Regions from separate parts of the Brevibacillus sp. MCWH genome, predicted to be linked through region 2. Evidence: riboswitches for the same ligand, from Rfam matches in the RefSeq annotation. Region 2 holds a riboswitch; the other holds the start of a gene.

Region 1 (16,139 bases), on a different contig from region 2:
TGCCGGAACCGGAGGGACCCATGATCGCCGCAAAATCCCCCTCCTCGATCACCAGGTTTACCCCGCGCAGCGCTTGAATTTCCTGATCACCGATAACGTACGTCTTCTTTACCTCTTCCATCTGAATGACCGGTTTCATCTCAACGATTCCCTCTCATGCCGCCGCCGAATCCTCCGCCGGGTCCTCCGCCAGGGCCTCCCATCCCGCCAAAGCCCGGGAAGCCTCCCATGCCGTTTGACCTGCTGCTGGAGCCGGAAGCGGCAGTGTTCTCAAAGGTCAGGACCACTTGATCCCCTTCCTGCAGACCGGACGTGATTTCCACCCGGTCAGAGCTGAAGTAACCGATCGTGACCGGCTGGAAGCGGAAGCGGGCAGCGTTCCGGCCTGCTGCTGCGCCTCCTGTTTGTGCAGCGCCGGCCTCACCCTTGGCCGATGCGAGGTACACACCATCTTTCCCGTTCTGGGTTTTCAGGGCAGCTGCAGGGACGTACAGCACATTTTCGTGCGTTCCCACTACGATGCTCGCGTTGACGGTCATGCCGGTTTTCAGCAGGCCGTCCTTGTTGTCGACGGACAGGAGCACCTGATACGTGGTGACCCCCGAATCGGTCGTCGCTTCCGGATATACCAGCTTCACCTTTCCGGCAAAGGTTTGATCGGCATACGATGAGGTGGTAAAGCTGGCCGACAGCCCCGCCTTCACTTTGCCGATGTCGCTTTCGCTGACGTGCGCCAGCACCTCCAGATTGCCGGCGTCCGAATTATCCATGATGATGAACGGATTGGACGGGCTTTCCCCCACATTTCCGTTTATCTGCACAATCACCCCGTCCATGGGCGCTTTGATGGTTGTGTCCTGCAGGTTTTTTACCTGCTGCTGCCACTGCGCCTCCGCCTGTGCTACTGCGGCTTGTGCAGACTGCACAGCCGAGGAGTCCGGCCCCGCTTTGGCTTCCTGCAGGTCGGCCACCGCCGTTTCATACGTCGCCCGCGCCTGTTCCAGTTCGCTCTTGGCTTTCGCTTGTGTCTGGCTGCGGGCCAGCACGGCGCTGTTGTACTCCAGCTGCGCCTGATCCAGACTGCTCTTTGCTTGCTCATACTCGCTTTTGGAAATGATGCCCTGAGTGTACAGCGCGCTTTGCGTGTTGTAGGTCCGTTGCGCGTTCTCCAGATTGGCTTTGGCCTTTTCCACGTCGTAATCGGCCTTTTTTGCGTCGTAACCGCTTTGGGCCGCGTCCAGTGCGGCCTTCGCCTGGTTCACCTTCGCCTGCAGCGCGTTGATTTCCGCCGCGGTCTTGGGCTTTGTCACTTCAGCCAAATGGGCCTTGGCGGACAGGAGATTGGCTTCCGCATTCTTTACCTGCAATCGGGCTTCCGAATCGTCCAGCTCGGCCAGCACTTGCCCGGCCTTGACACGGTCGCCGACGTTCACACGGATCGATTTGATGACTGCATTGCCGCTGGAAGCAGACAGCGAAACACGCTTGGAGGCCTGCACGGTTCCCGATGCAAAGACCGTTTCCGTTACATTTCCCCGCTTGACGGTCTCCACGCGCATCACGGAGGCGGGGCTTTGCGAAGACGCCCATTTCTGGTAGGCAAAGGTTCCCGCCCCGCCCAACAGGACAGCGACCAAGCCGATCGTCACGACCCGTCGCCTGTTTTTGCCGGGCAAGAACAGTGCCAGATTTCTCTTGGCATACTCACTCACGCAGCATTCCCCCTAGACGTATCTGACAAGTCTTACCCGCTCATTATAGGGAGCAACGGTGAAAAAACGGTGAAAAGGAAAACGCCTTCCTGATCGATGCCGAAACCATTTTTTCACCCAATTTTCATTGAAAGCGTGTAGTATGGAGAGAGGAATGAAACCAGACACCTTTTCATGTTTTGTGCAAGGAGTGTCTCTTTTGAATATTTTGCTGGCCGAAGACGACATTCGACTGGGTGAATTGATCGCGTACATGTTGAAGAAAAAAGGAGGCTATCAGGTTGAATGGGTGACACAGGGAGACGATGCCCTCGCCTATGCCCTGCAGGCCCACTTTGACATCCTGATTCTGGACTGGATGCTGCCCGGAGAAGATGGGGTGCGCGTAGCCAGCCGATTGCGCCAGCAGGGATACAACGGCGCCATTCTGATGCTGACTGCGCGAGACGCGCTCCAGGATCGCATCGAGGGGCTGGACTCCGGAGCCGACGACTACCTGGTAAAACCGTTTGAAATCGAGGAACTGCTCGCCCGCTTGCGCGCGTTGGCCCGCCGCAATTTTGCCCCGATTCAGGAGCAGATCGTGCAGATCCATTCGATCACCGTCAATCTGACCAACCGCACAGTCCATGACGGCGAAAAGGAAATTCACCTGACGCCGCGGGAATACCAGCTGCTGGAACTGCTCATACGCAACAAGGGACAGGTATTGTCGCGAGAGGTGATCTTCGAGCGCATCTGGGGCTTGAATTCCGACGTGTCCATGAAAACGATAGACGCCACCATCAAGTTGCTCAGGAAGAAGCTCAACGGCGAGACGGAGATGATTCAATCCATTCGCGGGGTGGGATACAAACTTGATGACTGACTGGTTCTCGCGCTGCCGTTTTTGGAAAAAGGATCTGTTTGTACATACGCAAAACCGGATGACCGTCCAATACAGCATTTTGCTCATGGTCTTTCTCACTCTGTTTATTGGTATCGTTTACGTCCTCGTCGACATCGGGATTGCGTATGAACAAAAGAGACAGCTGCAGATGATCACCGAACAGGAAGTCAAGCTGATCGAAGAGGCGCTGCGAGACGACGTGCTGAGTCAGGAAGAGTACGACAACCTCAACCGGATGCGGGAAAGCCGGAATCAATTCTTTTACTATGTGGTGGACGCAAACGGACAGCTTTTGTTTGGCGATGAATTCATCCCGCGGGCCAAGTCACAGATCCTGGAGCTTGTCCGGGGATGGATTCCTGCCGCCAACGAAGTCCGGCACGGCACCGTGACGGTTCCGCCTCCGCCCCGGCGAGGCAAGCCGATGCCGCCGACGGACGGACGGCTGGAACTGATGATGACGGGCCGCCCCATTTTTCAGGGCGTACAGATGAAGGGAATCCTCTACACGGGTATCGACATTTCGTTTATCAACCATTTGCTCAAACGGCTGCTCACCGTATTGACGGTCCTGGGCATTTTGTTTTTGGGGATTGCGCTCCTCCTCAGCCATTTCATGTCCAAGCGGGCGATGATCCCGATTCGTCGTTCCTTTCAGCGTCAGCGGAAGTTTGTCGCCGACGCTTCGCACGAGCTGAGGACTCCGCTCAGCATCTTGCAGTCTTCGCTGGATGTATTGGAAATGGAAGAGGGCGAGCAGCTTTCCGCTGTTGGACGAACCGTTCTGGACAACATGAAAGATGAAGTCAGACGGATGACCAAACTGGTGAGTGACTTGCTGACGTTGGCCCGTTCCGACTCCGGCCCCCCCGATCTGCAGTGCGAGTACGCTGACGTGGTCCCTGCTGTCCAACAGATGATCCGCTCCACCCAAACGGTGGCTGCCTCGAAAAAGATCTCCCTGAGACTGGATGCGCCAGCGACGGTGATGGTGTACGGTGATCATGAACGGATCAAACAACTGCTGTACATCCTGCTGGATAACGCCATCAAGTACACTCCCAGCGGCGGAGACATTACGGTCACTCTCTCCGTTGACAACACGGCGAATCCCCCGTCCATGTGCCTCACCGTCCGCGACACCGGCATCGGCATCCCGCCAGAGGAGCAGGACCGCATTTTTGACCGGTTTTACCGGGTCGACAAAAACCGCTCGAAACAAATGGGCGGCACAGGACTGGGGCTGGCCATCGCCAAATGGATTGTGGAAGCCCATCACGGCACGATCACCGTGACGAGCAGCCCCGGACTCGGCAGCAGCTTCACCGTCAAACTCCCGCTGCATTCCCCCAAAGCGTAACGGCTGTGTGCATACGCAAACAACAAACAAGGGTCCATCACCTTGCTGACACACGCAGCACAGGCTGATGGACCCTCGCTTTTTCCAGCACGACGGCGTCATCATTCCGCTTGGACCCCGACGCCGTCTGTTTCTAGCCGCTTCTGACGACAAGAGCTATTTCATGACCAGGTACTGTTCCAAATCCAAATGCAGCAGGTACTCATTCTCTTTCAGAGAAGGGCTGCGGTAAAAGACGACGGAGAATGTGGGATATTCTTCATACGGGATGAGCCTGTATTCCAGAATGTCGCTGAAGTTCTTTTCAAACTTCCGGTCGTGCACGGACTCAATAGACTTTCCGTCAATGCTCAACGGCAGCTCCGCGCACAGGAAACTGAAAATGGAATCGTCCAGGGACGCAATGATCTCGTCCCACTTGGGCTTCTTCTGCTGGAAGAAGTACTCGTACACGTTGACGCCGTACGCATGCGCCCCCAGATCGGTCGTGCACAGGCCGGCGAAGCGGAGCGGATTCACCTCGATTGGAATGAGCTGGCCCGATTTGGAAATCCGCACTTCAAAGTGCATCGGGAATCGGCGGAGCTGCATTTCATGGCCCAACTGCTTCATAAATGTCTCGATTTTGGCCAGGGCCTCCAGCAGCACGCTTTTCCCGGTGAAATAAATCCGGTCGGACGTGTCGGCTTCGTGCGCAAACATGCGCTTGAACACGTTCAGGACGACAGGTTCCCCGTTTGCATCGTAAAACGCATCGACCGCGTATTCCTCTCCCTGAATCCACTCCTCCAGGATAAAGCTGCTGGCGCTCACGACCGACTCGGGATAAATCTCCTTAGCCGCTCTCATGTCCGCCTGCAGCTGCTTGCACATCACCGGCCATTCGTCCGGCTTTTCCACCAGGTAAACGCCGACGCTGCGAAAGCCTTTTGTCGGCTTGACCACCAGTGGAAACGGAAGTGTCTCCACCGGCAGTCGGAAAATCTCCTCATAGGAACACTCGCGGAAAAAGAAGTCGGGATACAGCTTTCGCAAGGTCTCGCGAAACTTGATCTTGTTTTTAAACAGCTCCGCCTGTTCCATGAGCGGTGTTCCCTTCAGAAGCGGATACACGGACGCCACCGCATACTCGGAATTGCACAACAGCGCAAGGTCGGGATCACGCACACGATCCGCCACCTCGTCCAACTGCCAAATCTCCAGCGTTTTATCCAGCGGAATGCGGATATCCCCGCACTTCACCGCCGGTACGCCCACATTGGCAAGAGTCTGGGACAAGAGCAGAGATACGTACGGCTTATCCAACACCATCATCATGCAGATTGTTCCTCCTTACCCGCATCGCCGCGCACCACAAACTTTTTGACCAACTCATTGAGCTGTTCGGAGGTCGCTTTCATCTGACCGGCAATCTGTCTCATATCAGATTGAATCTCCGTCTGATTTTGAATGTTGCTGCTGATCGTCATCAGAGCCGCCGTCATTTCCGTGATGCTTTCGGTTACCTGCCCCAGATTTTGGGACGAAGCGTCCGTTCCGTCAGCCTGCGCGTCCACATTCGCCTCGAACGTCTTGATCTGCTCCGTGGAACTTTCAATCGACGTTTTGATCTCTTTCATGTGTTCGATCAGCGACATGACATTTTGTTTTTCCCGCAGAATAATCTCGCTCTGCTTGCTGAGCGTGTGGATGGTCTCACTGAGCGAGTTTTGCAGTTCGCCAATAATGCCGTGAATATTGTCCGAACTGTTCTTGGATTCTTCCGCCAGCTTGCGAACCTCTTCGGCTACGACCGAGAAACCTTTGCCGGCTTCACCCGCCCGCGCCGCCTCAATCGAAGCGTTCAACGCGAGCAGATTGGTCTGTGTACTGATGCTGGTCATGGTCGTCACGATGTCGCTGATTCGTTTCATGCTGTCTTCCAGCTGCTTGGCAATGTCAACCGACTTCTTCACTTCGACCTCGATATTGTCCATGCCGGCCAGCGCCTTGTTGGCAACGCCCTCCGAGTTTTCGGACAAGTTCTTGATCTGTGTAATTTCATTGACCAGATGGCCCAACGTGGACAGGTTGTCCCGAGTGGTCGCGGCAATCTCCTCCACCGCCGCGCTCAATTCCTGCGCCACCGCGGAGATGTTGGTGGACTCATTGCTTACGTCGTTGGTTTTGCGGTTGATGCCCTCGATGTACTCGGTACTGGACGCGATGTTTTCCTCCAATTGAATGGAGTAGTCAACAACGGTCGTGGCCGAACGTTTGATGTCGGCGATCATCTTCTCCAATTGGTTCAGGTATTCATTAAATGCGTCGGCCAATTGACGAATTTCATCTGACCCGGATACCTGAATGCGCCCCGTCAGATCTCCGCCGCCCGAGGCGATGGCAACCAGACGGTCGCGTACGTCCGACAGCACGTTCAGACGTTTGGAGATGTATGCGAAAACAATCACAATCCCCACGATGAACATGAAGATGATCAGGCTGATGAGCATCACCTGCTGGTCGGACAATTTTTCAATGTTTTTGACAGGAACCCACAGGAACAAATACCACCCTGTCTCTTCGATCTTGTTGGCAAACACGAGATCGTCCTGATCGGTGTACAGATCGCTGTCTTTCTGTTCGTTTAATACCTTCACCATCCACGCCTTCATGGCAGGATCTTCAATATCGGTTTCCAGCGTATTCTGTTCGTTTGTCTCCACCTGTTTGACTGCGCCCGTCAAGATGTTTTGATAGGAATCAACAACCATGGCGTGCATGCCGTCCGCCAGCGAGAGCGAGTTGGCGATGTCCGCCACACCCGTCAAGGAAATGTCGATGGAGAAGACGCCCTGGAACTTGTCCTGTGCATAAATCGGGATGGAAGCCGTCACCATCATGCCTGTTCCCAATTCGTCCTTGTACGGCTTCGTCCATTTAATCTCCCGGCTGGGGTTGTTTTCGGGCACGGCGATTTGGAAAAATTCATTGGCCATGGATTTGTCGGTCGTATAGGCGCCTTCCTTGTTATCCACGAACGGATAAATTTTTTGGAACTTGTGAACGGTCGTAAAATAGTACCACTGCGATTCGGGAATTGTCTTTTTAATCGTCGCAAACAGACCGTCGAAGCTCTCGGACGCCAAAATCTGCCGCTTTTGCTCAACGGTCAGCGGTCCTTTTTCAATCCGCGCATTCCCGATGTCCGCCTTTGTTTTGGCGACATATTCGTCCAACGCGTACAACCCGTTGCTCATCCGATACTTGCTCTCAAACAACTGGTTGACCAGGTCATCCGGATATCCGCGCAGTTCCTCCAGCTTTTTCTCGTACGAAGAGTTGGCCAGCTTGCTGACCACCCCGATTTTTTCGAACTCTTCCCCGATCAGCTGAATCTTGGACTGCAGGAGGCTGCTTGTTTTGTTGATCTCCTCCTGCTGAATGGTTTGTTTGGAATAACTGATGGCAAATGAGGACAGTCCCAATTGCAGGACGAGAATGATCACAAACAAGAAGAGGACACGGGCTTTTAAACTGCGCAACCGCAACCCGCGCCATTGGAAGTCCCATTTTTTGCTCGTCGCGTTCATGTTTCTACCTCCGATCGTCTGTTGGTTTGAAGTGATATGAAATGGCATCCTAGAACAAACCTGTAACCCCCTTTCGCTCATTCGAAAGGTTGGACTGGCAAAACCGGCTGCCACTAAGCAGACGATAACGGTGGCCGTGGAACCATTTTCCCTTGCTGGAATGTTCACAAAAAAGACTATTCGGTTACCCGAATAGCCGCCATTCCTGAGACTGAGTGAAATAGAGCGCATCGGTTTCGGCAACCCGGCCATCATAGTTTTGACAACTTAGACCCGAGGCTTTGCGTCCTTATCTTTCGATAAGTTTGCCATTGACGAACCTTGTCGAAATTTAGTGGATTTTAGTGGTTTCTGTAATATATTGTGTCTTTTTGTCACATTCATGATATAACGAATTAGGTTACTGGTCAATATTTCCTATACCGCGAAAGTTGATAGACCTATGGATTTGCAGCGAAATTTCCAGCGGCTTGGGAGTTTTCTCACATAGGATTGATCGGTAGAGAGGAGCTTGGTAGGAGGGATGAAGAGATGATGGAATGGGGATTTGAGGTTCGATAAAAACATTTTATTGGCGTGATGGGCGTATAAAACCCCCCCCCAAACGACTTGTTTGAGGGGGCGGACCGAAGACAAACGGTTCATTGAGTTAGCGTCCACAAAAAATGATTTCCAGGCCGAAAGGCCTGCCCATTCATCAACCGAAGCGGAAGACAATGTGCATCGCGTGGAGGGATGGGCCAAGCGAGCTCCTTTGACGACCTGCTCAGCGGAAAAACGAAGACGCGGGAATCAACAGGGGACACAAGTCTCACTTCCTCGAAATACCCAGATGTTTGTCCCCTGCCCGCGTCTCGTTTTGGAGCGGACTTCATTCGCTTCTGTGCTGGGCGTCAAGCGAGCGAGCTGGCCCGATCTCCCATGCGCCGCGAACTTTGTCTACACGCTGACCCCCCAAACGACTTGTTTGAAGGGGCGGACCGAAGACAAACGGTTCATTGAGTTAGCGTCCACAAAAAATGATTTCCAGGCCGAAAGGCCTGCCCATTCATCAACCGAAGCGGAAGACAATGTGCATCGCGTGGAGGGATGGGCCAAGCGAGCTCCTTTGACGACCTGCTCAGCGGAAAAACGAAGACGCGGGAATCAACAGGGGACACAAGTCTCACTTCCTCGAAATACCCAGATGTTTGTCCCCTGCCCGCGTCTCGTTTTGGAGCGGACTTCATTCGCTTCTGTGCTGGGCGTCAAGCGAGCGAGCGGGCCCGATCTCCCATGCGCCGCGAACTTTGTCTACACGCTGACCCCCCAAACGACTTGTTTGAGGGGGCTGTTCCTTCATAACGATAAAAGAGCGCTCAGCCTAATTTTCCGCCGTGGTAACAGTAATAATGCGCAGCGTGCAGACTTGTAATGGTTCGCAACGATTGCTCCGCTTTTTCCAGATCCAAACAATAATGCGGATTGGCGACGACGAGTTGACCGTTGTCATTCACCGCAGCATCACCGGTAATCACGCTGTTCAGTTCGGGAACATACAGGGAAATGTGCCCGGAAGTATGTCCGGGAGTAGCGATGATTTTACATTGATTGGAAAACAGCATGCCGCCATCGCGCACCACGTGATCAACGGGCACATGTTTCAAACTCTTCAACTGCTGGATGAACCATTTGCCAAATGCCTGTTGTTCCTCAGGCAAATGCTGCAGCAGGTTTTCAGCCTGAATCAATCGCTCTGCTTTGCTTTCACCGCTGATGAACCTGGCTTCCTGTTCACTTGCGATAATCCGTATCCACGGGTATTTTGCTTTAAAATCATACAGTGAGCCGATATGGTCATCATCGTAATGCGTAATGATGATATGTGTGAGATTCTTCGCGTCATAGCCGTTTCTTGCGATCTCGCTTTCGATGAGAGGGAGAAACCCCGGATACCCGGTATCGACCAAAGCCAGTTCATTCTCCGATACGATCAAACTGGGATAGATCACATTGGTTGTGCCATTAAATTCAAACGAAATGCTCAGTTCGACAATCTCCATACGCTTCACCCTACTTTCCATAAGTCCGTATCGTTTATTCCGGGTGATTCCCCGACGCCTCGCCAACCGTATAAGGCGTTGTCACGTTGGGATACGTCAAATGCATCGACATCCCCAACGCCGCATGCTCCAGTATGTGGCAGTGATCCATCCAGATGCCCGGATTGTCGGCGCGGAATGCCACTTCGTAGGTTTCGCCCGGTTCCACGAGGACAGTGTCAAGCACGAGCGGACTGCCCTTGTACGGCTTGCCGTTTCGGCTTAGGACAACAACATGATGTCCGTGCAGATGCATCGGATGCTCCGAAAACGACCGGTTGACGATGCGCGTCTTGACGAGGTCCCCTTCCTCCACCACGAACGTCGGCGTATGCGGAAACACTTCCCCGTTAATGGCCCACAAGTGATTCGAGGAGCCATTGTAATTCCCCAAATAGATCTGGTCCAACACCATGAGAAATTCCCGGTCAAACTTTGCAGTGTCATCAATTGGTGCCGGAGCGGGAGCACCGTATTCCAGCGGGTCCAGGATCGCACCTCCTGCCCGGATGTCGGCTTTCCCCTGCCCGTCTTTACTGAATACAACAACGGCTTGGGATTCCCTCTCATCCAGCGCCAATGTTACCGGATGTTCAGGCATCGTAAATGTCACATCATACCGGCCGCCTCCCCCGATTTTCAGCCGCCGGTCAGTCACCACCCCCGGCTTGTGAATGTCCCAACCGTCAATCGCGGATACTTGGAAAGGCGTCCCATAAAGCGAGAATATTTTCGTATTGCTGGCGCTGTTCATGAGCCGAAGCCTCACCTTCGTACCGGGCTTTATGATTTGGCTTTGAGCGGGGGCTGGCAGATGCAGAACCGCTGTCTCTCCATCCGGCGTTTCCCAGTCGTGAGCGAAAACCGTGACATCGGCTTCCTCGCCGCTCGTCTGACCATTCCCGGCACTGCTCGCATCACTGCGCTTGGGCAGGATAATGAAGGCCCCGAACAGCCCTTTGGCAACCTGGACCGAAGAAACTTGATGGGAATGATACCAATGGCTGCCCGTCTCTTCCACGACAAAGCGATACGTATGGGATTCGCCGGGCATGACGGCATCTTGGGTCAATCCCGCCACCCCGTCTTCCGCGTTTGGAACATCGACGCCGTGCCAATGCAAAGTAACCCCTTGTTCAATATCTTGATTCCGCAGCGTGACTTCCACCAGATCTCCTTCGTGCACCACCAGCTGCGGGCCCGGAACCTGGCCGTTAAATGTCCACGCTTCGACCGTGTGTCCCGATGCGAGCTGGATCGTCTTCTTCTGCGCGACGAGCGTAAAGCGTTTGTCGGGTTGGCCGGTGCGGGGGCCTGTCAAATCGGCGACGCTCACCGCTGCTGCGCTGCCTCCTGCCGGCATGACGGCATGGTGACCGTGATGATCTGACGATACAACGCTCGGAATTTCGGAACCTCCGCCATATTCAAACGTTTCCGGATGAATCATCGCCATGGATTCAGGAAATTTGCTGTTTGCAAGCGACCACTGAAACCACGCCACCAACAGGACAACCGCCGCTGATGCCAACGCGGTTTTTCTCAATACCCGCGCCAGAATCCCCTGGGGGCGGGACCGGATGATCTCTACGCGCCGCCGATGGTACAACCACAGCAGAGCGGCGCATCCCACCAGCACGGCCAGGTACAGCGTGGACTCTCTCACATCCGGGATGGATGGAATATCGAACATTACCAGAGACAGCACCAAGAGGGCCCCGGCTGCCATCGTGTGAATGGATGCCGCGATGAACACCAAAGATTTCGGCGTCATGACCGTGTTCTGCTTCAAGAATGGCAGAGCGCTTCTGGCCACGAAAATAGCCGGCAGAGCCAAGAGCGGCAGCATGACGATAACGCGATCCATGACGAAATACCAGCCTAGCGTGAAATAGGCTATCGTTATGACAATACCCCAGAGGAAAAGCAGGATGAAGCCCGCCCAAACGCCGACTCGCACCGCTTTTCTCCACCGGGAAACACCGGTTTGCCGAAACGAAACGTATTTCAGACGATTCGCCGCAAGTCCGGTCAGCCCCCAGACGATCACAAGCGCCAACAACAGAATAAATTCCAGACCATACAGTGCCTCGAGCACGAAATTGCCTCCTTTACGTCTCCCTCCAGGAGCCCCTTTATACCGTTACCTTGTCATGCCAGTTCACGCGATAATCGTACATCCACGCGAGAGATTGACGGCTCGCCATCTTCAGAAAGAAAGGGAGCATCAAATCGCGGAAAAACACTTGTACCGGATTCGTCGCATGTTTGCGCTGGCCAATGCTTCTCGAATACTTGACGATCTTCTCCACCCGTTCCCGCCGCAACAGCTCAAAGTGCCGGAACGCCTCTCCCAGATTGCCGATGTCCCGGACGCATTTGGCGAGCATCAAGGCATCCTCAAGCGCCAGCGAAGCCCCCTGCCCGGCGTTGGGCGAAGTCGCATGAATCGCGTCGCCGATGAGTACCGCGGGTCCGCTGTACCAGGCGGAGACGGAGATCAGGTCGTAGATCGGATAGACGCCGATGTCGCTTTCCGTCTTGCGAATAATGTCCGGAACGGGCTGAAGTTCGCCTTGGTACAGGTTGCTGATCACTTGACGCCACTCCGCCTGTGGTATGGACATCAATTCTTTTCTCGTCGGCCTGCCCGGATAATCGAGATTACCGAACCAGTAGATTTCTCCGTCCGACTTGACCAGATAACCGAAAAACGCTTTTTTCCCGAATACCATGTGCTGGGTGCCGGGCTCGCGCGGAACATCGACGCCGCGCGCAAAGCCGCCAAAGCTGATCAGGCCCGTGTAATCCGGTTCCGGAGCGTTGGGCAATATCAGCCTGCGCGTGCGGGAATGAATGCCGTCGCAGCCGACCAGCAAATCGCCTTCCGCAGAGGTCCCGTCTTCAAAAAAGGCGGTCACCTGCCGATCCGTCATCTGCAGATTTGCAAGCCTTTTGCCGAATTCGATCGGGATGCCTTCCTGCAAGGCTGCTTCGCGCAGCACTTTGTGCAAAAATCCCCGTTTCACCGTGAACCCTTGCACTTCTCCGGAACGGTCGCCGATCGTCCCCAGCCATTTGCCGCTGCTGCTGTGAAAACTCATGACGCGCATTTCAATGCCTTCCCTGCGAATGCGGTCGTCTACGCCCAGTTCGCTCAGGATGCGCATGCCGTTGCGCGCCACATTCAGAAACAGGCCGGCGTAATCATCATGATCCGGCTGTGCTTCATAAATGCGCGGTTCGTATCCGGCCCGCCGCAAAAAGATCGCAATCGCAGGTCCAGCAATTCCGCAGCCGATAATCAGCGCTCGCTTGTTTCGCATCGTGTCATTCTCCTCCTTGAACACATTGGTTATTATCTTAAAAATTAAGATATAAGGCCGGAGGTGTCACATTTGCATAAGCGGACGATTTCCTATATCTTAATAATTAAAATATATGCAAAATGCGCTCCGCTTTCCATATCCATATTACGGGGAATGAGAAGCTTCTTGTACCGGCTGCAGCCCGATTTGCTCCCCGACTTTGGTCGGAGATGAAATTGTGATGGGGGGATTGTCCATGAATCGCCGCGAACCGGTTCAACCGGAACTGTACGCTTCCTTGCAAGATGCTTCCCGGAAGCTGTCCACCCAGACCGTGTTTTTCCACCAGGCCGTAGCCAAATCGCTGGGGTTAAACATCACCGATCATAAGTGCCTGAATATTGTGCTGGAGATGGGAAGAGCGACCGCCGGGCAGCTGGCCGAGCTCACGGGACTGACGACAGGCGCCATCACCAGCGTGATCAACCGCCTGGAGAAAGCGGGATTTGTCCGCCGGGCAAAAGATCCCAACGATCTGCGCGTCGTCTATGTCGAACCAATCCCAAGCAACCTTCAACCGATTCAGGACGTCTTCGCGCCGCTCGGCAAGGCCATGGCCGAGCTGTATTCCCGGTACAGCGCAGACGAACTGCGGCTGATCCTCGACTACCTCGAACGATCCGCGCACATTCTTGCCAGGCAAACGGAGCGGTTGAAGGGATAAAACATCCATCGAAGCGATGAACCGGCGGATGGATAAGCTTTGGATCATTCATGCATCGCTCGGCGCGCACGCCTCAACACGCCGAGCGATGTGCAGTCAATAAAAGCTGATCTCTTCATACGTAATGCTGCCGATCCATTCATCAATCGCCCGGATACGCGAAGGTCCAGACGTTTCATAAAGCCGATCAAATGATTCTGCCAATCGCGCTCCGCCCCTTCCCGCCCCTGGATAATGGTGTAAAGGTCCGCAGCCCCGCCTCGCAACTCTTCATAGAACATGATCTTGCACAAGATCGCCAGTTCCGTGTCACCAAACGAGGCGTACAGCGCTTCGTAATCTTCCCCGTACAGGCAGTCGCTCTCCAACAGATCCAGATAATCGTGCAAAGAGAAAAAATGAGACCGGATGAGCCGGACTTTGTCCTCCTTGGACTCGCTGCGGCTGATGTCGTCGAGCAGACGGCGCAGCTGTACATTGCTCATACTGTCTCCCGTTTTCAACGATATGGTGACAGGCCTGATGTCGTCTTCCTTGTCTACGATGATGACCGTCTGCAGATTCCGATGTTCCGCAGCGTTGACAATTGTCATTTTAGAAATTGCTATTGTCCCCTAAGTTTCTATAGACCTCATGGCTACGACTACAGCAAACTTATAGATATTCTAGAATTTGCATTAGACTAGAGGGGATCGGATACATAACTACAAAAACTTCCATAAGAGGAGATCAGGCATTTTTGCTAAGAGATAAGATATAGAAATGACTATTTACAAAATTCAAAAAAAGATGTATTTTTTTGGTATAGGAGGTGATAGTCGGAATATTTTTGTAATAATTTCTTATTAAAATCGTATAAAAAGGAGAGATGTACATGAAGAAAATCATTGGACTTTTCCTCTTTGCATCGGTTGTCATGGCATCATTGACTCCTACTGCATTTGCGTATACAAAACCTTCTGGCAACTATTGCGGAGCTGATGACAAAACACCAGGTTCTTCTAGTACGAAAATTCAATATTTTAAAATTCCTTACGAAGTAGAGTATTCTGGTGATACATCTAGTATTACTCCACTACTTTTAGACAAGTGGGTTTATAGCGGTGAGTCAAAAGCATGCGGACTTCCTTTTACTGTCGAATCGTACACAAATAATTACTCACAAACTGTAAATTACACGTTCACCGCAAAGGCATCTAAATCAACGACGTATAATACTAGTGTGAACGCAAATTTTTTGGATGCATTCAATGCAACAATGGGATACCAAGCAACAAATACTGTTGAGAGATCTTCGCAGTTCTCCGTTCCAGTTAAACCATACACAACGGTTACTTTAAAGGCGTCACCTTCCCTAGCAATCATAAAAGGCACATGGAAATACCTTACTGGCTCAAAATACGTTGAGGTCTATTACCCAACACATCTAAGATGGATAACCGAATAATTATAAGAAGGAGGGGCTCGAAGTGAGGCCCCTATCTTCTATGCCCTGCCTGATGTGAATAGTTGAAGCATAATTATAGAGTTGGGGCGTGCAAGTTGCCGATATGTGTAAGAAGGGAGACAATTTATGATGTCTAGAAAGTTTTTTTTCGTCACATTGTTGGCAGTATCATGTTTATTATCTTCATGTACTCAGGAAGTATCGACCCAAGAATTCTATGTAGTGAAGAATGAAGGTAGTTATGAATCATACTGGGATAATAGTTATCAAAATTTGTTTATCTTAAATCTTGCCTTTAATCACTCTCCTGATTTAGAACTAAATCAAAGCGATATAGAGTCAATAGAGTTACTACCTCATACCGATTTAGTGAAGATTGAGAAGTTTATCATTGAAGAAAATCCCCCTCAAGGGACATTAAAACAAAAAGCATTGTTTGTTCATCTTTTGTCACAAAGAACTGGTACACATACTTTTAACCAGATAGCTTTTCATACGAAATATGGTAGAAAGGTTATGGAGTTGGGGAATATTAATATAAATGTACATAAAGGTGTGTTTTCCGGAGTCATGCCTTTAGGAAAAAATATAGGAGTCTTTCCAGTATCAACACCATTGACAATTTTCCCAAGAAACGACAATGATTACCCTGTTATTATTAAAGGCATATTATTACATAATCCTTATATTACATATGACCGAAGTGACATAAAAATCTTAGTCGATAATAAAGAAGTGCCGCTGCCAACAGATGGGGTCAAGCTAAATCCAAAAGAACAGTTACAATTGACCGTGTATTGGAAAGTAAATTTTCCGCCTAACCAAATCATCAATATTGAGGCAAGACCTTTATTAATTAGTGAGCGTCAAGGCAACATTGAATATGCAGATATTCCAAATATGATCTTTCGAAACGATTTCAAGCTTCCTGCAAATTAAAGCATAAGACCACCATTCAATAGCTTGAGAAACCTTATTCTACCATTTCTGGTTGCTTGATCACCCCCAAATCTAAGATTTTTGAGAAATAGTTGCTACAAAAGTTG
Region 2 (16,139 bases):
GTCCGGCGACAAACGTGCCGTCCGGCAGCACGGTGCCCAATTCCGGCCGGTCAAAGGCAAAGACGGGGGAAAACGGCAAAGTCCCGACGGTTGGCGCCACTTCCACCCGTGTGCTGGTGCCCGTCATGACCGACAGCTTGGCCGCATTGAGCGTAAAATCGGCCTGTTCCGCCTGCTGGGAGCGAGCGTTCAGCAGGCGCTCGGCGATGATCGCGGCATCGCCCCGGGTCACCGTCCCCTGCGGGCGGAATTTGCCGCCAGCTCCCTGCATCCAGCGCTGGGCGGTAACAGCAGTCACTGCTTGCCGGGCGTAGTCGGCAATTTCCTCCTCATCTGCATACGGTGCTGCGTCTGCGCTCTGCATCTGGCCGCCGCCCGCTTTCCACAGCCGTGTCAGCAGAACGGCCATCTCCTGCCGGGTTAACGGATCGGCTGCTCCCAGCTTGCCATCGCTTCGTCCCTGCATCACCCCCAGCTCCGCCAGTGCGTAGACGTACGGAGCGTACGGGCTGTCCGCCGGCACGTCGGCAAACACCGCCTGTTTCGGCAGTTTCGGCTGCACGCCCATCACCTTGGCCAGCAGCACCGCCACATCCTGCCGGGTCATCGGCTTTTGCGGATAAAAGCGGTCCCCGCCCTGGCCGCTGATCAGCTGAACCGCAGCCAGCCGGTTGACAGCCTCCCGGGCGTAGCTGTTTTGCAAATCGGAAAAGCTCACGTTCTGCTCGTAGGGCAGTTCCCCACCCTGCTGCTCCGCTGCCGTCGCGGAACCAGCGGCCGCTGCGGCCTGAGTAAACAGCATCGACAGCGCCAGACAAACGGTCATTGCCCTGGCTGCCATACGCTTCAACACCATGTTTCCTCCTCCAACATATTGCTTCTCTGTATTACGCATCCGGCACAACCACTGCCGGACGAGGCGGTTTCGGGCCGAAAAACTGGTAGTAGTCCACCTTGATGTTGCCGTTGTACAATTTTCGCTTCTTGCTGGCCGTCCGGCCGAAATGCTTCTCAAACTGCTCGTCCGACGTCAGCACGTAAAACGACCACGTGTCCAGCGCGGAAAAAACCTCACCCATGTCGCGATACAACCGGGCTACCTGCTTCCAGTCGCCCAGCCGTTCGCCGTACGGCGGATTGCAGATCAGATAACCGTACTTGCGTTTGGTACGGACGTCGCGCACGTCCATGCGCTGGAAGTGAATCTGGTCCTCCACGCCCGCTTCGGCCGCATTGCGCCGCGCGACCCGCAGAATCTCGTCATCGATGTCCGTGCCGATGATCTCCAGCTTCTGGTCGTAGCGGGCCAGATCGTGTGTCTCCGCGCGGGCTTGCCGCCACAAGGTCTTCGGGATATTCGGCCAGCTCTCGGAGACGAATTCGCGGTTCATTCCCGGGGCGATGTTCTGCCCGATCAGGGCGGCCTCAATCGGAATGGTTCCAGAACCGCAGAACGGGTCCATCAGGACGCGGTCCGGCTTCCAACGGGACAAGAGAATCATCGCCGCCGCCATCGTCTCTTTCAACGGCGCCGCGCCGATCAATCCGCGGTATCCCCGCTTGTGCAGCCCCGGTCCCGACGTGTCGATGGTCAAAGTGGCGACGTCCTTCAACAAGGCCACCTCGATTTTGTACATCGGCCCCTGCTCCTCGAACCAGTCCCGCTTGTACGTTTTTTTCAGGCTTTCCACCACCGCTTTTTTCACGATCGCCTGACAGTCGGGCACGCTGAACAGCGTCGATTTCACGGATTTGCCTTCCACCGGAAACGTTGCGTTTTCCGGGAGCCAGTCCGACCAGGGCAGCGCCTTGGTCTTCTCAAACAGCTCGTCAAACGTCGTCACCCGAAACTCTCCCATTTTAAGACGCACGCGATCCGCCGTTCGTAACCACAAATTTGCCCGCGGTATCGCGGAAATGTCTGCCGTAAACGTCACCTTGCCGTTGTCCACCTTGACGTCTTCGTAGCCCAGCGCCCTTACTTCCTGGGCGACCACGGCTTCCAGGCCAAATGTCGCCGTGGCAATTAATTCTACTTTCTGCATGATACAATCTCCTGTCGTTCGGATATGGCAGGGTGAAACCCCTCTACTATATTACCCGATTTGACAGATGCGTTGGTCATGTTTGTCAAACAAAAGTCCTGTATCGAGACAGGTGACGCCAGATTGCAGACAAACTGTTTATGTAGTAAGCGTCCACAAGGAAGTGATGCCCATAATATCCAGTCCGGAAGGCCTGAACATTCATAAACCAAAGCTGAAGACAACGTACACCGCATGGAGTGATGGGCCAAGCGAGCTCCTTTGACGACCGGCTCAGCGGAAAAACGAAAGACGCGGGGAAAACAGGGGGCACAAGTCTCACTTCAGCGAAACACCCAGATGTTTGCCCCCTGCCCGCGTCGCGTTTTGGAGCGGACATCATCCGCTCCTGTGCTGGGCGTCAAGCGAGCGAGCGGGCCCGATCTCCCATGCGCCTCGGACTTTGTCTACATGCTGCCGTCTCCTGTATCGAGACAGAGGACGCTTCACATGTCGACAAGAAGCTCAATCACCTAGCCGCCCTGCTCCATCTGACGGATCATGTATACCTGTTCGATGCCGGAGGGCTGAAACCCGGCCTGTTCCAGCACGCTCACCACCAGCTTGCAGGAGGCCGGCAGGTTGAAGGTAGAACGCGTGCAGGCCAGTTCCGGCGATCCCCACACATGGGCAAGCGCAAAACGAACGATCGCCTCCGCATCAGCCCGTCCGGGCAGGTACGCACACTGCCGCAATACGATAGCGGTCGGTTTGCCCGCCTCGTCCAGCGTCCGTTTGTAAAAGGCGTAACCGACTGTCTCGCCGTTCTCGTCTTCCACGAAGACCGCCTCTCCATCGCAAAGGCTGGGCCACTGGTTTTGCCACGGCACGTCCGCCTCGTAAAAGGAAAGCGCCGCCGCCTCCTGGGGAATGCCATGCCGCAGCCGGTAGGGGGCGGAAGTGACATCGCCAAACGGCCGATCCGTCAGCGCGTCGGTACGCTGCAAGAACAGCAGCCGGTCCGTCACCTCATAACCGAACTGCCGGTAGAGGGCGATCGCCTGCTCGTTTTGCCGGAACGCTTCCAGCGTCGCCAGCTCGACGCCCGCTTTGCGGTACAGGGCCAGCGTCTCCCCCATCAATCGGCGTCCAACGCCCTGCCGACGGTACGCCGCAGCAACGCCGGTGCCTCCGTTCCAGGCCGCTTTTTTCCCGTTGATGGTGCGAACGCCGCTGGCGACCAGACCGATCGGTTCCCCGTCCGCAAACGCAATCACAGACAGGGATGGTGCGTAATCCTCCCGTCCCAGCCGCTGCAGCAGACTTTCTTCCGTCATCGTCACCGGAACAAAATAGCCCTCAAACCCCCGGTTCCACGCCAGTGTGACCTCAGCCAGCGTGCATTGATTCATGCGCTTGACGACAATCATCTCTTCACCTTCCCGCAGTTGATAAAATGATTTTAATCGACAAAATCCAAAACATTCAATTATTTTCACTGGTATTGCATGATAGGCGATGACCGCCGGCAAGATCTTTCGCGAGGATCGGCTATGGGCAGGTGAAGCAGATGGGCTCATCTTCATTGGCACATCAGGGCGGGTCCATGATATTGTGGAAGAGAACCGTTTTCGGGCCCGGAGCCCCTGATTGGGTAGGACGGGCCTGCTCCCAGGAAAAACGATCTGGGGATGACAAACGCAATCGACACGGAATGAGGAAAAAATCATGAGCAATCCAACACGAATCATCCTGTTTGCAGGAGGCAATCTGGGTGACTGGGCGCTTGAGGAAGTAGAGGCGGGTGACTGTCTGGTCGGTGTCGACCGGGGAGCGCTGTTTCTCATCCGCCACGGTCTTCGCCCCCGCCTGTCCATCGGCGATTTTGACTCGGTCACGCCCGAGGAGTGGACGGAGATCAGCGCGCACAGCGAAGAAGTGCGCTCCTGCGACCCGGTCTTGAAAGATATGACCGACACGGAGATGGGCTTCGTCTGGGCACTGGATCAGGGCGCGCAGGAGATTGTCCTGACGGGGGCACTGGGGTCCCGTTTCGATCACACGCTGGCCAACGTTCACCTGTTGTGGAAAGGGCTGCGCAGCGGCGTACGCTGCCGGATCGTCGATGCTGCCAATGACATCATGCTCGTCGACCGCGAGCTGACCCTCGGCCCCAGCCGCTTTCCCCACATCTCGCTGCTGCCGCTCACCCCGGAAGTGACCGGCATTACCCTGTCCGGATTTCAATATCCGCTGGAACATGCGACGCTGCGCCTCGGTGACACGCTGGGCATCAGCAACGTGCTGACGGCCGACAGCGGGACAATCTCCGTCGCAAGCGGGTGCCTGCTTGTCATCCGCAGCAAGGATTAACGAAAACGCGCCTCGCTTACTGCTCTCCTGCGGCGGTCAGTTCCACCTGCAGGGGAAGCTGCCAGTCGATTTCGCCCAAGCCCTGCTCCCGCAAAAAGCGGTTGGCCCTGGAAAACGGCCGGCTGCCGAAAAAGCCCCGATTGGCCGAAAACGGGCTTGGATGCGGGGATTGAATGACACAATGCTTTTGCTTGTCAATAAACGCTGCTTTTTCCTGCGCGTGACGCCCCCAGAGAATAAAGACCATCGGCGTTTCCCGCTCGTTTAGGACGGCAATGACCCGGTCGGTAAACTGCTCCCAGCCCATCCCCTTGTGCGAGTTGGGGCTGCCCGCGCGCACGGTCAGCACTGTGTTGAGCAGCAGGACCCCCTGTTTTGCCCAGCTAACCAGATAGCCGTGATTGGGGATGGCACAGCCCAGATCGCTCTGCAGTTCCTTGAAGATGTTTTGCAGTGATGGCGGAGGCGCAACCCCCGGTTTGACGGAAAAGCTGAGGCCGTGGGCTTGTCCCGGTCCGTGATACGGGTCCTGACCGAGAATCACCACTTTGGTTTCCCGGTACGGCGTCAGATGAAGCGCGTTGAAAATGTCGTACATGTCGGGATACACGGTGCGGCTTTGGTATTCCGCCTTCAGGAACTGCCGCAACTGCCGGTAGTACTGTTTTTCAAATTCGTCCGCCAGCAGTTCGGCCCAATCGTTGTGCAATATTGCCATATCCTTCACACCTTGCTTTTTCTTCTCCTTTGTCTACTGTATCAAAAAGAGACGGGTCCGGCGATAACTTTCCCCGAGCTGGCCGCTCCCTTCTCCCAGTGCGCGAATACACGCGAACGACGCAGGGGTACCGGACATCCAGCCAGCGGAACAATCAAACGCAACAGGGCACCCCTGGACAATCAAGGGCACCCTGTTGCGCTCCCCCGACATATCTACGGCACTACACAGGGAGCGGTGTATTGTGAGAAGCAGCGTCGGTCTCGTTTTTTTGCTGACGCTGTTTTAACACGTAGTGAAACAAGCAGAGCATGAAGATTCCGATCAGAACATAGAGTCCGCTCATCATCCAGGATGGCACAAGCACCCCGACCAGGATGCCGCCAGCGCCCAGAAGTCTTCCCCCATGACCAACCAGTCCGTACACCGCCATATAGGACCCCCTCGCTTCATCGTTCACCAGATCAGCGATTACGGACTGGCTTACCGGCGTCAACAACAATTCGCCGCATGTCACGACAAACACCGCCAGGAGCAGAATCCACAGCCCGTTGCTGCTTCCCAAGGCGGCGAAGCCAATCATGTACAAGAACACGCCTGTTCGCAGCACAAGGCTGTCCGAGAACCGTTTGATCCACTTCGTCACGAACAACATGCCCATGGCAACCAAAATAGTGTTCTCCGTCTGCATGATGCCAACCATTCTGATCCCGTCGATCTTGAGCGAAAACCAATTCGCCACGTTCAGAAGCTGGCTGCCAAACTCCTGCTGAAGACGAACAGCTATGTAATAGGTTTTCTGATTGAGCAGGGCGTTGCCCAACAACACTGCGAGACAAAAAAAGAGAAAAGTGCGATCCTTGGCCACGAGCCGATAGCTTTGCAGCAGATCCTTCCACACCGCCTTGTTTCTTACCTGTTCATTCCGCTTCGTTTGGTGCGATTCGGTCATAAACAAGACAAACATGATCAGCGTTAACACATGAACACAGGTGAACAGCAGAAACAATTCAAACCGGTGCGTTTGAAACAGAAAGCCGCCCCCCAGCGCACCGATCGACATGGCCAGGTTGATCGACCAGTAGTTCAAGCTGTAGACATACCGGCGATTCTCCTGATTCGTCACGTCGATGATCATGGCGTCCACGGCGGGAAACAGCATGCCGGTGCCGACGCTTTGCACCAGCAGCATCGCATAGGTGAGCCAGGCTGAATCGAGCCACTCGGAGTTGGCGATGGTCATGACGGAGTACGCCCCTAGCAGTACCGATTGCGACATGATCATCACTTTTCGCCGCCCGATCCTGTCGGCCAAAAATCCGCCGTAGAAGCTAATAATCACCGTGGTTATGACCGTTGACAGCATGAGAACCCCGGCGATCGCCTGCCCCAGTTTTTCCGTAAAGTATATCGACATAAACGGAAAAATCGTCGCACCGACCAAAATGCTTAAAAACCTTGTCAGCAGGCGCACCTTGATGTTGATGTGAAGGTCGCGAAATCTCATGGTTCCCCACCCCCTTTTGTCAAAATTTTATACACACATTATACACTAATTTATGGCAATTTCACCTGCATTTTCATTTTGGCGACGCATTGCAATCAAAGCCCGTGGTGTCATGTGTGATGGTGCCCGCTCGCTCTCTTGACGACCAGCAATAAGTCGATAGCGTCCGCTTCAAAACGCTAAGGGGAGGGGTAAACATCTGGGTGTTTCGAAGAAGTGAGACTTGTGCCACCTGTTTTCCTTGCCATTCGCCCGGGTATCGACCCAACGGGATAACCGAATCTTCATCATGATTCCCTGAGTCCAAAACGCACCTGATGATAGACGGATTCCAGCCATTTTTGACGCCGCTTTTGGCTGCTCCTCTTGACGCCGGCAAACATGAATCTCTTGACCTTTCGTATTCCGCAAAACGCGAGGATCGCATCTCTCATAATCTTCCATTCGACACTGCGGCGAACCAGTCTGACATACCATCCGGGAGAGTCAATCGTATAGAACACCCATGCCGATTTTCCGCTGAGCAATCCCTTTGGCACCATCCCCTCGTAGTGATAGGCGAATCCCGAAACAAACAAGCGATCAAAGAAGCCCTTAAGAATCGCCGGGACACCATACCACCAAACGGGATAAATGAAGATGAGATGATCGGCCTGCCGCACCAGCTCACGATAACGCGCCGTTTCCGGATCGTTCTTGAGTTCGCTGCGCCGGATGCTGTCATTGTACACCAGAACCGGCTGAAAGTTGTCCTGGTATAGATCGATAACCGTATACTGGTAGCCGGCCTCTTGCAGGCCGCGCTCCACTTCCTTCAAAATGGCGGCATTCAAACTCTTCGGGTTCGGGTGTGCGTAGACAATCAACACATTCATCTGGATACCTCCGTCAGAACGGCAGGATGACCAACAACACAGCCAAAACAAGAATGACGACCGAGAGAAACTCAACCCGCCGGTGTCCGGCACGCTGCTCGGCACTGCCGACAGCTTCAGCGCCAGCCTCATTAAGCCGCGTTTTCAGTGTCTGATCGATCAATAACTTTCCAAGCAAAGCCACAAAGATTGTAAGGATCAGGCCAACATGCCACCAGGAAAAAGCCAGCCCCGTAACAATACGCACGAGATCAACGACCGCCACGACAATGGCCGCCCACAAGGCAAATCGGTTGTATCGGTTCCACGCGTTGATTGAGAGCCCCTCAACGGTTTCAGCCAAATCGGGTTGTCCCGGCTTTGCCAAAATGGACAGTAAGAGAGGACGGACACCGGCGGCCATGACAACGCCTCCGCCCACGATCACTGTCAGTGCCAATCGTTCCATTGCGGCCAGAACCAGATTCAACATGAAAACACCCCCATAATTTTTTGGTTGTATGACCAACCAATACAGATAACAACGGCTCTATTGACACCACACACATACCTTTCAATCCTCGCGCGGTACGCGCACTGTCACGTCCGCTCACGTTCCGATTGCGATTGCAAGAATTGTTCGACCATTTGACCAAGGAATTGGTAAGCGCCTTCCAGGTCAAACTCCGAATCAACGAAAGACTGCAAGGCGAGCCCTTCGAAACAGGCGAACAAAATGGCGGACATCTCAGCCCCATTTGGCAGCGTTTTTCCTGCCACCGCTTGGATTGTTTCTTCGATTCCCTCCCTTCCCCTTGCGATAAGCTCTTTCACCCCGGACTGAATCGCGGGATTTCGCAAGCCAAGCACATACAATTCATATCGCAGCTTGTACCAATCGGCATTGCTCTTTATTCGCTCCAAAGACTCCGCCAGCGCAGCGTCGGCAAGTTTGTCTTCCGCAACTGTCTTCCGTAACTTTCTCATCTGTTGGCAGTACTCATTGGCTGCTTCTTTGACAACAGACACCAAAAGGTCTTCCTTGTTTGCAAAATGGTAGTGCACCAAGCCGGGCGACACGCCTGCCTCACGAGCAATGTCCTTAACGGAACTGTTTTCGTATCCCTTTTCGGCAAGAACCTTGTAAGCCGCTTCAATTAATTGGGCTCGCGTATTACCTGCTTTTGGTTTCATTCCAGATCACCATTCATTTTGATTGGTTGTACAACCAATATATCATCTGTGTAATTTTTCAATATATTCCATGGGAAATCCTGCCGTCCAAATGACATTTTTTCTTTAAAATTGTGACCGGAATCGAGCATATCCGGCCGCCCCTCTCAAAAAAATCCCCCGCTCAGGTGTGCTCATGCAGCACCCGGCGGGGGTCCCCAAGAATATGAAAAAAGCTGTTAACCGTGTTAACAGCTTTTCCATGTATGCGCGAATTTATCCCTTCTTCGGCAGTTCAAACGAACTTTTCAGCGAGACAATCCGGTTGAACACCAGTTTGTCCGGAGTCGTATACTTTGGATCGACGTTGAAGTAGCCGTGGCGGAAGAACTGGAACTTGTCGTGCGGCTTGCAGTCCTTCAGGTTGGGCTCGACAAAACCGTGCAGCGTTTCCAGCGAATTGGGATTGATGTTGTCCAAGAACGAATCGCCGTCTTCCTGCCCGTCCAGAATGAGCGGTTCATACAGGCGGAACTCCGCCGGAACGGCGTGTTTGGCGTCCACCCAGTGGATCGTCCCCTTCACTTTCCGGCCGGTGAACCCGGTGCCGCTCTTCGTTTCCGGGTCGTACGTACAGTGCAGTTCCACCACGTTCCCCTGTTCGTCCTTGATCACGTCGTGGCACTTGATGAAGTAGGCGTGCTTCAGCCGCACTTCGTTGCCCGGGAACAGGCGGAAGTACTTGCTCGGCGGATTTTCCATGAAGTCATCCTGCTCGATGTAAATCTCGCGGGAAAACGGGATTTGCCTGATGCCCATCTCGGGATTTTCCGGGTTGTTTTCCGCGTCCAGCATCTCCACTTGGCCTTCCGGATAGTTGGTAATGACCACTTTCAGCGGGCGCAGCACGGCCATCGTGCGCGGCGCCTTCAGCTTCAGGTCTTCGCGGATGAAATGCTCCAGCATCTTCGCATCCACCACGCTGTTGCTGCGGGAGACGCCGATTTCCCGCGCAAACGCCCGAATCGCTTCCGGCGTGTAGCCGCGGCGGCGCAGACCGGCGATGGTGGGCATCCGCGGGTCGTCCCAACCGTCCACGATTTTTTCGTCCACCAGCAATTTCAGCTTGCGTTTGCTCATCACCGTATTGGTCATGTTCAAACGGGCAAATTCATACTGCCGCGGCACGTGCTCCATCTCGCATTCGCGTACGACCCAGTCGTAAAGCGGACGGTGATCTTCAAACTCGAGCGAGCACAGCGAGTGGGTCACGCCCTCGATGGCGTCTTCCAGCGGGTGGGCAAAGTCGTACATCGGGTAGATGCACCACTTGTCTCCGGTGTTGTGATGGGTGGCATGGGCGATCCGATAGAGCACGGGGTCGCGCAGGTTGATGTTCGGCGAACTCATGTCGATTTTGGCGCGCAATACTTTTTCGCCGTCCTTGAACTCGCCGTTGCGCATCCGCTGGAACAGGTCCAGGTTTTCCTCCACCGAACGGTTGCGGTACGGACTCTCCGTGCCCGGCTCTGTCAGCGTCCCCCGCGTTTTGCGGATCTCCTCCGCGGAGAGGTCGTCGACGTACGCCTTGCCTTTTTTGATCAGCAACACCGCGCGATTGTACATTTCCTCAAAGTAGTCGGATGCGAAATGAAGACCATCCCACTCAAAACCCAGCCATTTGACGTCTTCCTTGATCGCTTCCACGTACTCGGTGTCTTCTTTCAGCGGATTGGTGTCGTCAAAGCGCAGGTTGGTTCTGCCATTGAATTCGTCAGCCAGCTCAAAATTCAGGCAGATGGATTTGGCATGACCGATATGGAGATACCCGTTCGGTTCCGGAGGGAAACGGGTCACGACTTCTTTCACTCGTCCCGCCTGCAAATCCTCAATGACGATGCTGCGGATAAAATTGGATGTTGCCGACTTGTTTTCCAATTGAATCAACCTTTCACTTCACCTTTACAATCAATAATACTGATTCCGCATCGAGAGTTCAACAAATCGGGCCGTGCCTCGTCCCGCCTTACCACAATGGGGCACATGCCGTCGCTGTTGACGGCCGCAGCCGATGTTCATTATTGAATTCAGCAGCTTGGATGTGCGCAGAAAGGTGCGCGCACGAAAAACATCCTCCGCCAAGTGCAGGGACATCGGACCATAGTCACAAAATCCGCAGATTTTTTTAATTTCCCCTTAAACATCGGGACGAATTTACCGATCTAATGAAATAGAAATGTGATTTTCCCAAGTCCATTGGACTGCCTGCACCGCGAGACGAATGAAGATGGTCTCATTTTACGCATTTTGAAAATTTACGACCACGCATTGATATCGAAACGGCAAACCCGGGGAAACCCGGCGACGCAAAGCTACAGGGGCTACCTCCGCCATGAGCGGACACGCCAGCCAGTTACCGAAGTATTGATGTAGGACAAACCGATGATCCTATGTCATCGGTCTTTTTTGTGTAAGCAGGCGGTTGCAGTCCATAGGGGGGAGGTGAGGCGCCAGAGCTACGTACCATCCAGCACAACTTGCTTTTACAACTAGACCAAAGGAGGAACGACTGTGAAAAGGTTCTGGAAAAAACTAGGCGCCCTGGGACTTGCCGGCGTTTTAAGCCTGTCCGCCTTCACACCTGCGGGCAATGCTGCACACCGTCCAACTTCCATGTCGCCGAATGGCATGGTTACCACTCCGCACTACCTGGCTACCGCCGCTGCACTGAAGACGCTGCAGGAAGGCGGTAACGCGGTCGATGCCGCGATCGCTGCGGCTTCCACACTGACCGTCGTCTATCCTCATTACACCAGCATCGGCGGGGACAACTTCTGGCTGATCTACAACGCAAAAACGAAAGAACTGCGCGCCCTGAACGGCAGCGGCCGTGCCGGGGAGAAAGCGACCATTGAGTTCTACAAGAGCAAAGGATACGAGAAAATCCCGTCCCGCGGTTATCTGGCCGCCAACACCGTCCCCGGAGTCGTTTCCGGCTGGTGGGAAGCGTACAACTACGCTCGCAAGGAAATGAGCGGCAGCAAGATTCCGTGGAGCAAACTGCTGGAGCCGGCGATCGAGTACGCGGAAAAAGGCTATCCCGTCTCCCCCAACCAGGTGTACTGGACCAAGTACGCGACCGATCCGACCGACAACGATCTGAAAAATCTGCAGCGCTTTGAAGAGTTCCGCAAAATCTACCTGAAACCCAACGGCGAACCGTATCAGGCTGGCGAAATCCTGAAGCAGAAAGACCTGGCGGAATCCTTGAAAATCATCGCCAAAAAAGGGGCCGACGGATTCTACAAAGGCGAAATCGCCAAGAAAATCGTCGAAGACATGCAGAAAAACGGCGGCTTGCTCACCCTGAAAGACTTTGAAAAACACACCGCTACGTGGGCAAAACCGATTTCCGTTGACTATCGCGGGTACAAGGCGTACAACGTACCGCCCAACTCGCAAGGAATGGCCTCGCTCTCCATTCTCAACATCCTGAACAACTTCGATGTGAAGAGCTTGGGCGAAGGCACTCCCGATTACTACCATGTGATTGTGGAAGCCACCAAGCAAGCCTTTGCCGACCGTGACAAATGGCTGACCGACCCCGAGTTTGCCGACATTCCGGTAGACTACCTGCTGTCCAAAGAGCACGGTCAAGAACTGGCCAAGCGGATCGACATGAAACAGGCAGCCCAAACGGTGGAGCCGCTCGATCCAAAAGGGGACACTGTATGGCTCGGCGTCGTCGACAAGGATGGCAACGCCGTTTCGATGATTCAAAGCCACTACTTCGACTGGGGCTCCGGCATCGTGGCCAAAGGCACCGGCATCATGTTGCAAAACCGCGGCAGCTACTTCTCCCTGGATCCGAACCACATCAACCACCTGGAGCCGGGCAAACGCTCCTTCAACACCATCAATCCGGCGATGCTGTTTAAGGGCGACAAGCCTTACCTCCTCTACGGAACCCAAGGCGGAGAAGGACAGCCTCAGACCCAGGCCGCTCTGGTGACCCGCATTGTCGATTTTGGCTTCAGCGTACAGGACGCGATCGAAGCGCCAAGATGGCTGCACGGACGCAACTGGGGTGCTTCTTCCAACAACCTCAAGGTCGAAAGCCGAATTCCGCAAGACGTTCTGGACGAACTGATCAAACGCGGTCACCCGGTTGAAAAACTGGAAGACGCCTACACCGATCAAATGGGCCAATCCGGAGCGATTCTGATCGATCCCGTCACCAACGTGAAGTTTGGCGGCGCCGATCCGCGCGGCGAAGGTGCAGCAATGGGATATTGATTCACTCCAGACTGCCGGGAGCATTCCCGGCAGTCTGAATGCTGTTACGCTTCAGGCGTTCATATAGGCCTGATCACAAAAGGAGGAATTCCCTCGTGTTTGTCTTCGGCAAACTTCGAAACAAACTGATTGTTTGGTTTCTTGTCGTAGCGATCATACCACTCATCGGCACCTCCCTGTATATCACCACCAGCAGCTCGGAAATCATCACGGACAAACAACGGCAGTCCTACATCGACCTCGCCAAAAGCACCGCCGTCGCGATGGATCAATACCTGGACAGACGGATGACGGAGATTCAGGTGCTGGCCCGTTCATCGGATATTCAATCGACGGACGCTGCCGCGAAAAACCTGTTCATCCGCTCGTTTACCGAGGAAATGAAGATATTTGACGGCAACACCTTCATCTCTCCAGACGGAAAAGTATCGGCCGACACGTTTCCGACAAGCGTCGGCATCGACTTGTCCGAACGGCCGTTTTTCAAGGAAGGAATGGCCGGAAAAGCCAGTTACTCCGACATCGTGATTGCCAAGACGACTGGCAAACGCTCCATTGTCGTCGCCTCTCCCGTCAAAAACCAAAACGGCCAAATTCTTGGCGTACTGACCGGTCTCGTCAACGTTGACCAGTTTACCGAAACCTTTCTGCAACATCTCAACCTTGGCAACGGCGGATACGCCATTCTCGTTGACAACAAAGGGCTGATTCAAGCCCATCCCAACGAAGAGCTGATCGGCAAAGCAGTGGAAGAAGCCGGCCTGCCGCAGGGGTTGGCCGAGTTCCTCAAACATGGCGGCAGCGAGACAGCCTCCTATACCTACACGGACGCCGGCAGCGAGTACATGGTTGCCTATGCGCCCATTGCAACGACAAACTACGGATTGTTCCTGCATATCCCGGTCCAATCCATTACGTCGGCTGTGTCCGCTCTCAACACCAACATCGCTGTCATCGTTCTCATCGTCAGCGTTCTCGTAATCGCACTTGCATTCGCCGTGTCGCTGCGGATCACACGACCGATCATGGAAGTGGCCAGCGTGACCAAACGCATCTCCGATGGAGAACTGACGGTGGAGCCGCTCCGCATCCGCACGCAGGATGAAATTGGCCAACTGTCCCAGGCCGTAAACGCCATGGTGGATAATCTGCGCACCATCATCCAGCAGATGAACGCCAGCGCTGAAAATTTGGCAGCGTCCGCAGAGCAACTGACCGTAAACGCCGAGCACACAAGCAAGGCCACCGAGCAGATTGCAACGACCATCCAGGAAGTCGCGTACGGCGCAGAACGGCAAGTGCAAAGCGTGGAGGAAAGCGTCCGCGCGATCCAGGACGTGTCCTCCGGTGTTCAGCAAATTGCCACCAATGCGGAAAACGCCGCAGATTCTGCCCTCAGGGCTTCGCAAATCGCGATCGACGGCAACCAGACCATCCAAACCGTCGCGAAACAAATGCAGTCCATCAACGAGACGGTCAACCAGATCGCCCTTATCGTCAAACGGCTGGGGGAAAGTTCCCAGGAGATCGGTCAAATTGTCCAGGTCATCACCGACATTGCCGAGCAGACCAACCTGTTGTCGCTTAATGCCGCCATCGAAGCAGCGCGTGCCGGGGAACAGGGACGGGGATTTGCCGTCGTGGCCAACGAAGTCCGCAAACTGGCGGAACAATCGGCCCAATCCGCTCAACAGATCGAACAGCTCATTCTGGCCATCCAGCAGGAATCGGACCTGGCCGTACAGTCCATGGAAAAAGGGACAAAAGAAGTGGCGCTCGGCCTCGAGGTCGTCAACGATGCCGGCAAATCGTTTGAACAGATTCAGTATTCGGTGACCCACACGGCCGACCAGATTCAGAAGGTAAAAGACCACTCCCGCCAGATGACCGCAGGTACGGAACAGGTGGTTCAGTTGGTCACGCAAATTGCCGAAGTGGCGGAAAGCTCCGCAGAAGGAACGCAAAGCGTCTCCGCCGCCACCGAGGAGCAGTTGGCCTCCATGGAGGAAGTCACGTCTTCTGCCAGCTCGCTGGCGAGAATCGCCGAAGAGCTGCAGGCTCACGTCAAACGCTTCAAGATATAAGCACAACAAAAAGGCACCCGTTTTGCGGTGCCTTTTTTGCTGCCGGCTGTACCGAATGAAACAGCGGCCACGAGGGAGTGTCCTCACAGCCGCTGTTGTAGTTATAGTGCGCTCAGCGAAGGGCCAGCAAGCGGTCCGGATGGTTGGTGCAGATTTGCACCTGCGGATGCCACTCCATAATCGTGCGGATTGCGTCCGGGTCGTCCACCGTCCAGGCGATGACGCCAACCCCCTCATTGATTGCCTCGCAGGCCAATTCCCGGGTGAGAAACGGATAGGACATGGAGAGCACATCCGCTCCCGCCTGCCGCAGTTGTTCCAGGATCATGATCGGTCGTCCGTAGACGATCAGCCCGGTCTTGTCGTCAGTGTCCAGCTGCCGCACCTGCCGGATGAGCTCGTGGTCAAACGAGGTGAGGTACACATCCTGCTTCATCCCGTGCCGATCCAGCAGCGTCAGCACGCGTTCCGCCAGTCCGGGATGCATGTCGGCCACCGTTTTCAGCTCAATGTTCAGTGTGCATCGTCCCTTCACGGCAGCCAGCACCTCTTCCAGCATGGGAATCGGTTCGCCGGCAAAGCGCTCATCAAACCAGCTCCCTGCATCAAGCTCCCGCAGTTCCGCCAGCGTCAGATCCTGCACCCGTCCGCTGCCATTCGTCGTCCGCTCCAGTGAAAAATCGTGGAACAGAACCGGCACGCCATCCCTGGAAAGCTGCACGTCCACCTCAATCGCGCCAATGGCCGGTTCCGCCAGCGCAAGCTCAATCGCCTTCATGGTGTTTTCGGGCGCCTTGCCCGACCAGCCGCGATGCGCCATGCAAACGTTCATGCAACATCACCTCATTACTTTTTCAGCAATTTCTCGCCTTTTTCCACAACCTTGGCAATCGCCTCGTCCACGGTCGCCTGGTTCAGCACCGCCCGCTGAATCTCCGTCATGATGACTTCCTGCAGTTCCTTATAGCCGGGAACCATCGGACGCGGTTGGGCGTACTCCAATTGTTTGACCGCCACCTGAAAGTTTGGCTCTTTCTGGTATGCTGCTTTCATCTCGTCCGACTCGACCGCTTCCTTCGTCACCGGCATGTACCCGGTTTCCAGCGACCA

What was found. Region 2 has a riboswitch for cyclic di-GMP ahead of ggt (gamma-glutamyltransferase). Riboswitches for the same ligand answer to the same signal wherever they lie in the genome.
Region 1: it holds a riboswitch for cyclic di-GMP, as region 2 does, so the genes downstream of both, ETC00_RS11895 (methyl-accepting chemotaxis protein) here and ggt (gamma-glutamyltransferase) in region 2, are expected to answer to the same signal.

The regions. Positions count from the first base shown of each region.
Region 1 covers NZ_SDLF01000011.1:81,091-97,229, forward strand. Annotated here, with positions in the region: gene ETC00_RS11870 (ABC transporter ATP-binding protein) at 1-139, opposite strand, end outside; gene ETC00_RS11875 (efflux RND transporter periplasmic adaptor subunit) at 141-1,712, opposite strand; gene ETC00_RS11880 (response regulator transcription factor) at 1,912-2,580, shown strand; gene ETC00_RS11885 (sensor histidine kinase) at 2,573-3,961, shown strand; gene ETC00_RS11890 (ATP-grasp domain-containing protein) at 4,118-5,278, opposite strand; gene ETC00_RS11895 (methyl-accepting chemotaxis protein) at 5,275-7,533, opposite strand; cyclic di-GMP riboswitch class I at 7,769-7,853, opposite strand; gene ETC00_RS11900 (MBL fold metallo-hydrolase) at 8,892-9,575, opposite strand; gene ETC00_RS11905 (multicopper oxidase domain-containing protein) at 9,610-11,712, opposite strand; gene ETC00_RS11910 (FAD-dependent oxidoreductase) at 11,750-12,940, opposite strand; gene ETC00_RS11915 (MarR family winged helix-turn-helix transcriptional regulator) at 13,179-13,646, shown strand; gene ETC00_RS11920 (hypothetical protein) at 13,691-14,239, opposite strand; gene ETC00_RS11925 (hypothetical protein) at 14,521-15,093, shown strand; gene ETC00_RS11930 (hypothetical protein) at 15,223-16,032, shown strand.
Region 2 covers NZ_SDLF01000001.1:139,545-155,683, reverse strand. Annotated here, with positions in the region: gene ETC00_RS00715 (DUF4855 domain-containing protein) at 1-856, opposite strand, end outside; gene ETC00_RS00710 (THUMP domain-containing class I SAM-dependent RNA methyltransferase) at 888-2,045, opposite strand; gene ETC00_RS00705 (GNAT family N-acetyltransferase) at 2,558-3,454, opposite strand; gene ETC00_RS00700 (thiamine diphosphokinase) at 3,753-4,397, shown strand; gene ETC00_RS00695 (uracil-DNA glycosylase) at 4,414-5,115, opposite strand; gene ETC00_RS00690 (MDR family MFS transporter) at 5,339-6,622, opposite strand; gene ETC00_RS00685 (NAD(P)H-dependent oxidoreductase) at 6,910-7,497, opposite strand; gene ETC00_RS00680 (hypothetical protein) at 7,511-7,969, opposite strand; gene ETC00_RS00675 (TetR/AcrR family transcriptional regulator) at 8,077-8,670, opposite strand; gene ETC00_RS00670 (glutamine--tRNA ligase/YqeY domain fusion protein) at 8,926-10,587, opposite strand; cyclic di-GMP riboswitch class I at 10,981-11,070, shown strand; gene ggt (gamma-glutamyltransferase) at 11,323-12,945, shown strand; gene ETC00_RS00660 (methyl-accepting chemotaxis protein) at 13,041-15,029, shown strand; gene ETC00_RS00655 (glycerophosphodiester phosphodiesterase) at 15,142-15,861, opposite strand; partial or broken gene ETC00_RS00650 (ABC transporter substrate-binding protein) at 15,876-16,139, opposite strand, start outside.